4 regions of the Trichocoleus sp. DQ-A3 genome follow, and region 4 is predicted to be linked to each of the others. Evidence: predicted binding sites of a transcription regulator. Region 4 holds the regulator's gene; each other region holds the start of a gene.
What was found. Region 4 encodes NtcA, which controls nitrogen genes in cyanobacteria. Its sites were predicted from a motif close to TTTGTANNNNNNNNTACAAA; they were not measured.
Positions count from the first base shown of each region.

Region 1 (2,206 bases), 540 kb from region 4:
AGAGCTTTCGCTTCAATTTGACGAATCCGTTCGCGGGTAACGTTGAAGATTTGACCGATTTCTTCAAGAGTTTTCATGCGTCCATCATCCAAACCGTAGCGCAGACGCAGCACATCCCGTTCGCGGGGGCTGAGGGTGTCGAGGACGCTTTCTAGATCTTCCCGGAGGAGGTTTTTAGAAACTTGATCTTCGGGGGTTTCACCATCTGCTTCGATGAAGTCACCCAGACGGGAGTCTTCTTCTTTACCGATGGGAGTTTCTAGAGAAATGGGTAACTGAGCTGATTTAGCAATGAATCGCAGTTTCTCGATGGTCATTTCCATACGAGTAGCGATTTCTTCTTCAGTGGGTTTGCGACCCATTTCTTGGGATAGAAGCTTGGTAGTTTTTTTGATCCGAGAAATGGTTTCGTACAGGTGAACAGGTAGTCGAATGGTGCGAGATTGATCCGCGATCGCTCTCGTGATTGCCTGACGAATCCACCACGTTGCATAGGTGGAGAATTTGTAACCTTTTTCGTGGTCAAATTTTTCAGCGGCTCGAATCAAGCCTAGACTGCCTTCCTGAATCAAGTCTTGGAAGGATAAGCCGCGATTCATATATTTTTTGGCAATCGAAACCACCAAACGCAGGTTTGACTGCACCATTTTGTCTTTAGCACGGCGACCTACATAGAGGCGATGTCGGAACGCTGGTAGGCGCTTCTTCACCTCTTTAGACCACTCTTCTTGTTGCGGTTCTCGCCCTAGCTGAGTAGCGAGTTGTTCCCAGACTCGCTCAGATTTCAGCACTCCCTCAGCCCACTCTATATCCTGCGGTTCCCGCTCCAGATTTTCGATCAGTTGCTCGCGCAAACGCTCTAATTCTAGTAAGTCGGCTATCTTGCGTGCGAGTTCAATTTCTTCATCGGCTCTTAAGAGACGAATCCGACCAATTTCTTGTAAATAGAGACGAATCGAATCCTCAGTGTAGTGTTTCTTTTTCGTTTGCACCCGACGACGGGATCTACTGACCTTACCAGGCTTACCTTCGTCTTCATCGGGCGTTACGTCTACAAAGTCGTCTTGATCCGCGTCTTCATCAATTAAGAGATCCAACTCGCTCTCAGGCGGAGTGATGATTTCGAGTACGTCGTTGGCCTGGGTCATGCCGAATTCCTCATGCTCCTTCAGTTAAAGACCAGAAGATGGTGTTAGTTAATCTACAAAACAAGTTAGCCAGTCGTTTACCTTGCCAGCTTTCAACGCTTGCTGACTGGCTCAATGAGAGAAAAGAGAGAATGCGCTTGCGTGCAACGCCAGCGTTCGATAACCGCGTTGAAATAGGTGTTAATGCTGGTAGTGTTCAAAACCTTTCCGATTGTAGCCTTTCTCACAAAACTTGCACGCTTTTGGTTTATTTAAACCTTCAAATATGAAGTTAATGTCAAGGCGGCTTTTCCCAATGGATAATCCGATTGGAATTGATACACCCACTCCGATCTCATCTCCTTCAACTAGCTTGTACAGGATTTACCAGCAACACTCGCTGGTTGATTTGGTGATGCCTCCAGCCAGTTGAGCGCTGTCTTTCTATAAATAGCCTATAGTTAAGCGTCAAAGGTTTGGGGAGAGTAGCACTAAGCAGTAATGAACGTTTAGGCAAAACTAGAGAAAATATTGCTTGATTTCGCATTTTGCTTAAATGCAACTCTATCCTACTGACGCTTGATGGGCGATGGGTTGCGACAAATGGCTGAATTCTATTCCGTCATTCTAATCAACAAGAGCCAAAATGTGACAGAGAAAACATCAATATATTTCGTATTTAGGTTAAAGAGGTCAACTGACTTTGCTGCCACAGCGCATCGATGGTAACAAATTGATATCCTTGCTGCAATAGTTTAGGCACTAACTGGGCGGTCGTTTCAGCCACATCTTGACCTCCATAATAGCCATCATGCAAAACAATGACCGAACCATTTTGGACTTGCCGCAAAACTCGCTGTACGACGACGCTAACCCCAGGCTGTACCCAGTCTTCCGGCACCACGCTCCACATGACAGGTCGATAGTTCCACTGCTGCAATAAATCTAAGGTCTGGGGTGTAAACAAACCATTGGGGGGTCGAACGTCACGAATAAATCGTGGATCGAGTTGACAGGCGTGTTGGATCGCCTGCTGTGTCTGTTCCATACTTTGTTTGAGGTCAGCTGGACGCAGCTTG
Region 1 is NZ_JAMPKC010000001.1:547,649-549,854, reverse strand. Features, by position in the region: gene rpoD (RNA polymerase sigma factor RpoD) at 1-1,148, opposite strand, end outside; gene NDI44_RS02255 (polysaccharide deacetylase family protein) at 1,807-2,206, opposite strand, start outside.
Region 1: the regulator NtcA is predicted to act here: its motif matches at 1,359-1,378, upstream of rpoD (RNA polymerase sigma factor RpoD).

Region 2 (2,206 bases), on a different contig from region 4:
GTACAAACTTAGAAATGTGATGGTTACTTTCCATCGTTACAGTGCCTTCTGGAGCCTCAAACTTCTGACCAACCGCAGCCTTTCGCACTGCCTCTAAATCGTCAGCGGTTTTTGCTTTCTCGACAGCTTGTTTCCACAGATAAACAGCAATGTAAGCTGCTTCCATCGGGTCATTTGTTACCCGATCTGGGCCGTATTTTGCCTTAAAAGCTTCGACAAATTTTTTATTCGCCGGGGTATCTACCGTTTGGAAGTAATTCCATGCGGCATATTGGCCTTTGAGATATTCTGTGCCAATTGCTTTGACTTCTTCTTCGGCAATACTGACAGACATTACGGGATATTTATCTGGTCCCAACCCTGCACCTTGCATCTGCTTGAAGAAAGCCACATTACTATCCCCATTTAGGGTATTAAAAATGACGCCGCCATCAGGCAGAGCTGCTTTAATTTTAGTGATGATGGGCGTAACTTCTGTATTGCCTAGGGGTAAATAATCTTCCCCGACGGTTTCGCCGCCTTTTGCCTTTAACTGCTCTTTAATAATCGTATTCGCGGTACGCGGAAAAACGTAATCTGAGCCAACTAGGAAGAATTTTTTACCCTTATTCTGCAAGAGCCAATCGACTGCTGGCTCGATTTGTTGGTTGGGGGCAGCACCCGTATAGAAAATATTTTTGGAACACTCTTGACCCTCGTATTGCACGGGATACCAGAGCATATGACCTTTTTCTTCAAATACTGGCAGCACTGCTTTGCGGCTGGCGGAAGTCCAACAGCCGAAAACGGTGACAACTTTATCCTGATCGATTAGCTTTCTGGCCTTCTCTGCAAAAGTAGGCCAGTCGGATTGACCATCTTCTTCAATTGCTTGAATTTGCTTGCCGAGGACGCCACCGGCTTTATTAATCTCCTCAATTGCCAACAGTTCGGCATCTACAACGCTGTTTTCGCTAATCGCCATCGTGCCGCTGCGAGAGTGCAGAATCCCAACTTTGATGGTGTTTCCTGCACCGGCAGCCGCAACGGATGTCGCGCTGGGAGAGGGAGACGCAGCCGTTGGGCTGGCAGTCTCAGAGGTGGAAGTGGGAGTGCTGCTACAAGCTTTGAGAAGAATACTGGTTCCCAGAGTAGCAGAACCGTATAGAAGAAATTTACGTCGCCCTAATCGCCTTGCCATACCGTTACCGTACTCCTGGCTGAATCAGCCCAATGATAGAGAACATATACAGTTAAGCAGTGATATTAGAGCGATGTTCTGGCAAGAAATTGTTATCAATGATACAAAGAATCGAATTTTTGGAACAGCTTTCGGAAAGGTCAGCTTGCGGTTTCTGAAATTTCGCCCAGATTTAGGCGGATAAAGTCCACCACAGCCGTTAATCCTTGCTGAGTCTTCAAATTCGTAAAGATAAAGGGTTTTTCTCCCCGCATCCTCCGCGCATCGCGTTCCATGACCCCTAAATCTGCTCCCACTTGAGGAGCAAGATCAATTTTGTTGATTGCTAAAAGATCGGATTTAGTAATTCCGGGACCACCTTTGCGCGGAATTTTGTCACCGGCTGCGACATCAATGACGTAAATTGTCAAGTCTACCAGTTCTGGGCTGAAGGTAGCCGCTAAGTTATCGCCGCCACTTTCTAAAAACACTAAGTCTAAATCGGGAAATCGCTGTTCCATCTGTTCAATGGCGGCGATGTTCATGGAAGCGTCTTCGCGGATGGCGGTATGGGGACAGCCGCCAGTTTCGACGCCAAGGATGCGATCGCTTTCCAAGGCGTGACTCCGCACGAGAAACTGGGCATCTTCCTGGGTATAAATATCATTCGTGACTACAGCAATTTGATATTTTTGCCGCATCGCCTTACATAAGGCTTCAACCAAGGCAGTTTTTCCCGAACCCACTGGGCCAGCTACTCCAACCCGAAAAGCATTCATAAAATTTTCTGAAAGCGAATGGCTAATTGCTCATCGTAGCAAGGCAATTAATCATTCGCTATTGACAGCTTTCACAAGCGGTTTGTCTTTGTTTAACTCCGAAATAAGCGCGTGTACTGCGTTTCGTGAGCTATACTCGCCAATGCTAATCCCCAGCCGCAACTACTCAGGGCGTCATCTTCTAACCCTAAAATTTCCTTGGCAGCCTGAATCAAGATGGGTTGTAGTTCTAGGAGTAGCTGTTGCCCAGCCGTTTGTCCGAGGGGAA
Region 2 is NZ_JAMPKC010000019.1:36,995-39,200, reverse strand. Features, by position in the region: gene urtA (urea ABC transporter substrate-binding protein) at 1-1,180, opposite strand, end outside; gene ureG (urease accessory protein UreG) at 1,321-1,938, opposite strand; gene NDI44_RS21750 (urease accessory protein UreF) at 2,031-2,206, opposite strand, start outside.
Region 2: the regulator NtcA is predicted to act here: its motif matches at 1,269-1,288, upstream of urtA (urea ABC transporter substrate-binding protein).

Region 3 (2,206 bases), on a different contig from region 4:
GATATTCATCTCCACACCATTCGTGCGGTAATTTTCCCCTCTCCCTTCGTGGAATCGCCCTCGGCTGGGTCGTTCATTCGACCACAGAATCGACTCAATTTCTGAAATCGTGTCTTCATCTAAGTGGGTCATCTTCAGTTGAACTGGGCCTTTACCAGAATTCAACTCCTTCCAGATTTCCAGCATCATCTGACCACTCCAGTAGTCGCAACTGATAAAGCGGTGTCCTTCAGCATTGGCGGTGTAAGCTCCAAACGGACTGGCGACATAGGCGCAGGCGGGACCGTTATAGTCCTTCATCAGAGGGTTAATTTGAAAACACTCAATATTGGTGAGTTCTGCGCCTGCGTGATACGCCATTGAATAGCCGTCACCCGCGTTGGTGGGGTTTTCATAAGTGCCGTAGAGATAGCCGGAGGCGGGTAAACCTAAGCGTCCGCAGGCTCCTGTACACAGAACGACTGCTTTTGCCTGAATTACGACAAAATCGCCATTTCGCACGTCAAAGCCTACCGCTCCAATGGCGCGTCCATTCCTGACTAGAACGCGAGTCGCCATTACCCGATTTGTGACTTTGGCTTTGTGGCGCTTTACCTGTCGGGTCAAAATTTGTTTGAGGTCTTTTCCTTCTGGCATCGGTAGCACATATTTACCTACGCGATGCACTTGCTTCAGGTCGTAATTACCGTGAATGTCTTTTTGGAACTTGACGCCCCAGCTTTCCAGTTCTTGAATGACTTCAAAGCCTAATTTCCCAGTTTGGTAGACCGCTTTTTGATTGAGAATGCCATCGTTGGAAATCGTAATTTCGCGAACATATTGCTCTGGGGTAGAATTACCAGGAATGACGGCTGTATTGACCCCATCCATACCCATTGCGATCGCTCCACTGCGACGGATATTCGCTTTTTCTAAAATCAGCACTTCTGCGTCAGGATTTGCCTGTTTTGCTTTGATGGCTGCCATCGTTCCCGCAGTACCACCACCGATGACAAGAACATCGGTCTTCATCCATTGAGTATCCACTCTTGACTCCTCTTCAGTTAGCAAAAACTTTTATAACTTTGTACGAATAAATTCACTAAGTCTGCTTTTTTACCTTTTTTTATATTAGAGAAGAGAATTAAAAGTTACAAGCTTTTTTGTAACCAAAAATACCATCTATTCATTCGCGTTTTTTATGATCTTATAAATTAGCTTTATTCATTCATTAAGCTGTAAAATGAAAATTTCAATTTGGGGGATTAGAGAACGTGGAGGTTTATCAAGTTAAAGTATTTCTGGAGGTAGCTAGGCATCTCAGTTTTACTGAAGCCGCTGATGCTCTAAATCTGACTCAGCCTGCGGTCAGCGCCAAAATAAAATCCCTGGAAACTGAACTAGGAACTGACCTGTTTTATCGTCTTGGTCGTAAGATTCAGCTAACCGAGGTGGGACAGTTTTTATTGGAGGAAGGGCCAAGACTGATTGATGTTGAAAATCAATTGTTTGCCAAAGTCGAAGAAATCAAAAAAGGCAAGTTTGGCAATCTCAAAATCGGCTGCACAGCCGCGATCGCTAATGGATGGCTACCTGAAATTCTCTTCCAGTACCGTCAGCAGTATCCTGGGATTCAAACTCAGTGTGTCGTATTTGATTCGGCTGAATTTCTCTATCGAGCTATTACCAGCAGTCAGATTGATATAGGATTTTCAGATATTAGTTTTGCAGAATTTTCTGAAATTTCAGCAACCCCAATTGCTCCCATTCACTATTCTTTAGTGGTTGCGGCGAACCATCCTTTAGCGAATCAAAGCTGGTTGAGCTTAAAAGAACTGCAAAAAGAGCGATGGGTGATGCTAAATACTGGCTCCCCTAGCCGTTTAGTGTTTGAATCTCGGCTAACTGAATTAGGGATAAATTTTTCGGATTTCGCTCAAGTTGAAACTGTTGATACTCTCAGTTTGATGCGAACCTATATGATGCAGGGTGATTATTTAGGATTTGCTTCTAACTTTGAATTTAAGTCTGAATGTCAATCGGGAATGCTTGTTGCAATTCCCCTGCAAGAATTTGCCTTATCCGGTAATGTTTTCCTAGTGTTACCCAAACGATTAAGCCAATCTGCGATCGCAGACTCATCATCGCAAAATCGGCGCTCGCGCAACTCAAACCCGATGCAAAAATTTATTGCTCTGGTTGAGAATGGTCAAGAGCAACAGCACGC
Region 3 is NZ_JAMPKC010000031.1:17,505-19,710, reverse strand. Features, by position in the region: gene NDI44_RS25270 (fumarate reductase/succinate dehydrogenase flavoprotein subunit) at 1-1,026, opposite strand, end outside; gene NDI44_RS25265 (LysR substrate-binding domain-containing protein) at 1,254-2,206, shown strand, end outside.
Region 3: the regulator NtcA is predicted to act here: its motif matches at 1,142-1,161, upstream of NDI44_RS25270 (fumarate reductase/succinate dehydrogenase flavoprotein subunit).

Region 4 (2,206 bases):
CAAGTTCGCTTTCGGTTTTCCGTTTCTGCTCGTTCGCTTTAGCAATATCCTTACTTGCTGTCTTGAGTTTTTTCTGCACTTCTTGGAGTCTAAAAACTCCAATCCGCAATTGTTCGCTGGTCGCGAAGATGATTGTTAGTGTTGAGGCAGAAATCGTTAGCCCTGTCAGAATCGTTACTAAAACAGCTGTTTTGCGGGGACGCAGATTGAACAACGACAGGCGTGCTTTTCCCACGCGCGTGCCAATGCGATCGCCTACCGTTGCGATGACGCTTCCCAACACTAAAATAGACAAAATCAGGAAGAGCGCACTGTCGGTCATTGTCTGCTACAGTCATTCCAGTTACAGCCTATCGCATCGCAGGCTAGAGAAAGGGTTAACAGGAATTAAAGATCGAAGGTGAAATCGGAAAGGTTAAAGGTTGGAAGGTTGAAAACTATCCGCTTAAAACCTGACACCTTTTAACTCAACTCCCGACTAAATGTTAAAACTGGATAACCTGCTCGCGCTACCATGCCGTTTTAACCAACAACCTAACCTACAACCTGACGAGAGCCTCTAGCTGTTTTCAAGTAAACTGCTGACTCAGTGTAACTGGGTTGTGTACCGTAATTTTTTTCTTGTGGATAGAAATCATTTTTTCCTCCCGCAAATCTCCCAGTAAGCGGGTGACAGTTACCCTGGTGGAGCCGATTGCTTCTGCGATCGCTTGATGAGAAAGCTTCAGATCGATCGTAATTCCATTGGCGGTAGGAACGCCAAAATCACGGCACAGAATCAACAGAAAACTCACCAAGCGCGATCCCATATCTCGGTGAGCTAATGTCTCAATCATCATTTCTGTTTGCAAAATGCGCGAAGAAAGCCCTCGCAGCATCAACATCGATAGCTCCGGATTATCCTTGAGCGATTGCTCTACCTGATCGATCGGTGCCGAAAGCAGCTCCACTGGCGTAAATGCTACAGCGTGATAAAACCGATCCGAACGATGCCCTGTAATTAAGGACAGTACTCCAAAAACGCTGTTTTCTCGCAGCAGCGCCACGGTAATTTCTTCCCCAGCTTCATACACGCGAGACAGCTTTACTGCACCTTTGAGCAAAAAGTATACCCGTTCAGCCGGGTCTCCTGGGAAAAAGATCGTCTTGCCCCGCTCAAAAGTTTCCACCACGGGTGGAAACGCCCCACCTCCCAGTTGACGGAACACAGCTGCTAGCGGTCTATCTTGCGTCACTGCCACTTCCTTTTTCCTAAATGCTGCCCTACAGACTTCTGCAACTTTCTGTCGGAGGAACTTTAACCATAGCAAAACAACTATGAGAGTTTTCTGACATTAGACACAGATAAACTGACTTCCAAGCGGTTTTTGTGCTATTTGATACAAAATTTTAAAGTAGTTTCCCCGGCTACCTTCTTTAGTTCTCTCCCTGCTCAAGGCAAGTAAGATTATGACGGAAAATGTTGATATCTTGACAGTATCTGCGCTATCGGGTGGGATGCATGGTGAGTAAGGAGGCACGCTCCTTACCCGTACTAGACAGCCTTGCTCCGGGCGATCGCGATCTTGAATACTCCCCTAAATCGGATATCCTCTAATATTGCCTTCAAAATCGACATTTATGCTAGATTTAACCGGAAAAAACGCCCTTGTCACCGGCATTGCCAACAATCGATCGATCGCCTGGGGGATTGCTCAGCAACTGCACCAAGCGGGTGCGAATCTAGGAGTGACTTACCTGCCAGACGACCGGGGTCGCTTTGAAAAAAAAGTGGCAGAGTTGGTAGAACCCCTCAACCCCAGCTTGTTTTTACCCTGCGATGTCCAGAATGAGACCCAAATTCAGTCTACATTTGACGCCATCCGCGATAAGTGGGGTAAGCTAGACATCCTGATCCATTGTCTTGCCTTTGCGAACAAGGAAGATTTATCAGGTGATTTTAGCAACACTACCCGCGCTGGCTTCACCCAAGCTCTAGAAATTAGTACCTATTCTCTGGTGCAACTTGCCGGGTCAGCAAAACCACTGATGACAGAAGGCGGCAGTATTGTCACGCTGACTTATCTAGGCGGCGTTAAGGTGATCCCCAACTACAACGTAATGGGAATTGCCAAGTCTGGATTGGAAATGAGTGTCCGTTACCTGGCATCTGAATTAGGTCCACAGAATATTCGCGTGAATGCAATTTCGGCAGGTCCTATCCGCA
Region 4 is NZ_JAMPKC010000001.1:7,916-10,121, reverse strand. Features, by position in the region: gene NDI44_RS00060 (DUF3084 domain-containing protein) at 1-322, opposite strand, end outside; gene ntcA (global nitrogen regulator NtcA) at 570-1,241, opposite strand; gene fabI (enoyl-ACP reductase FabI) at 1,621-2,206, shown strand, end outside.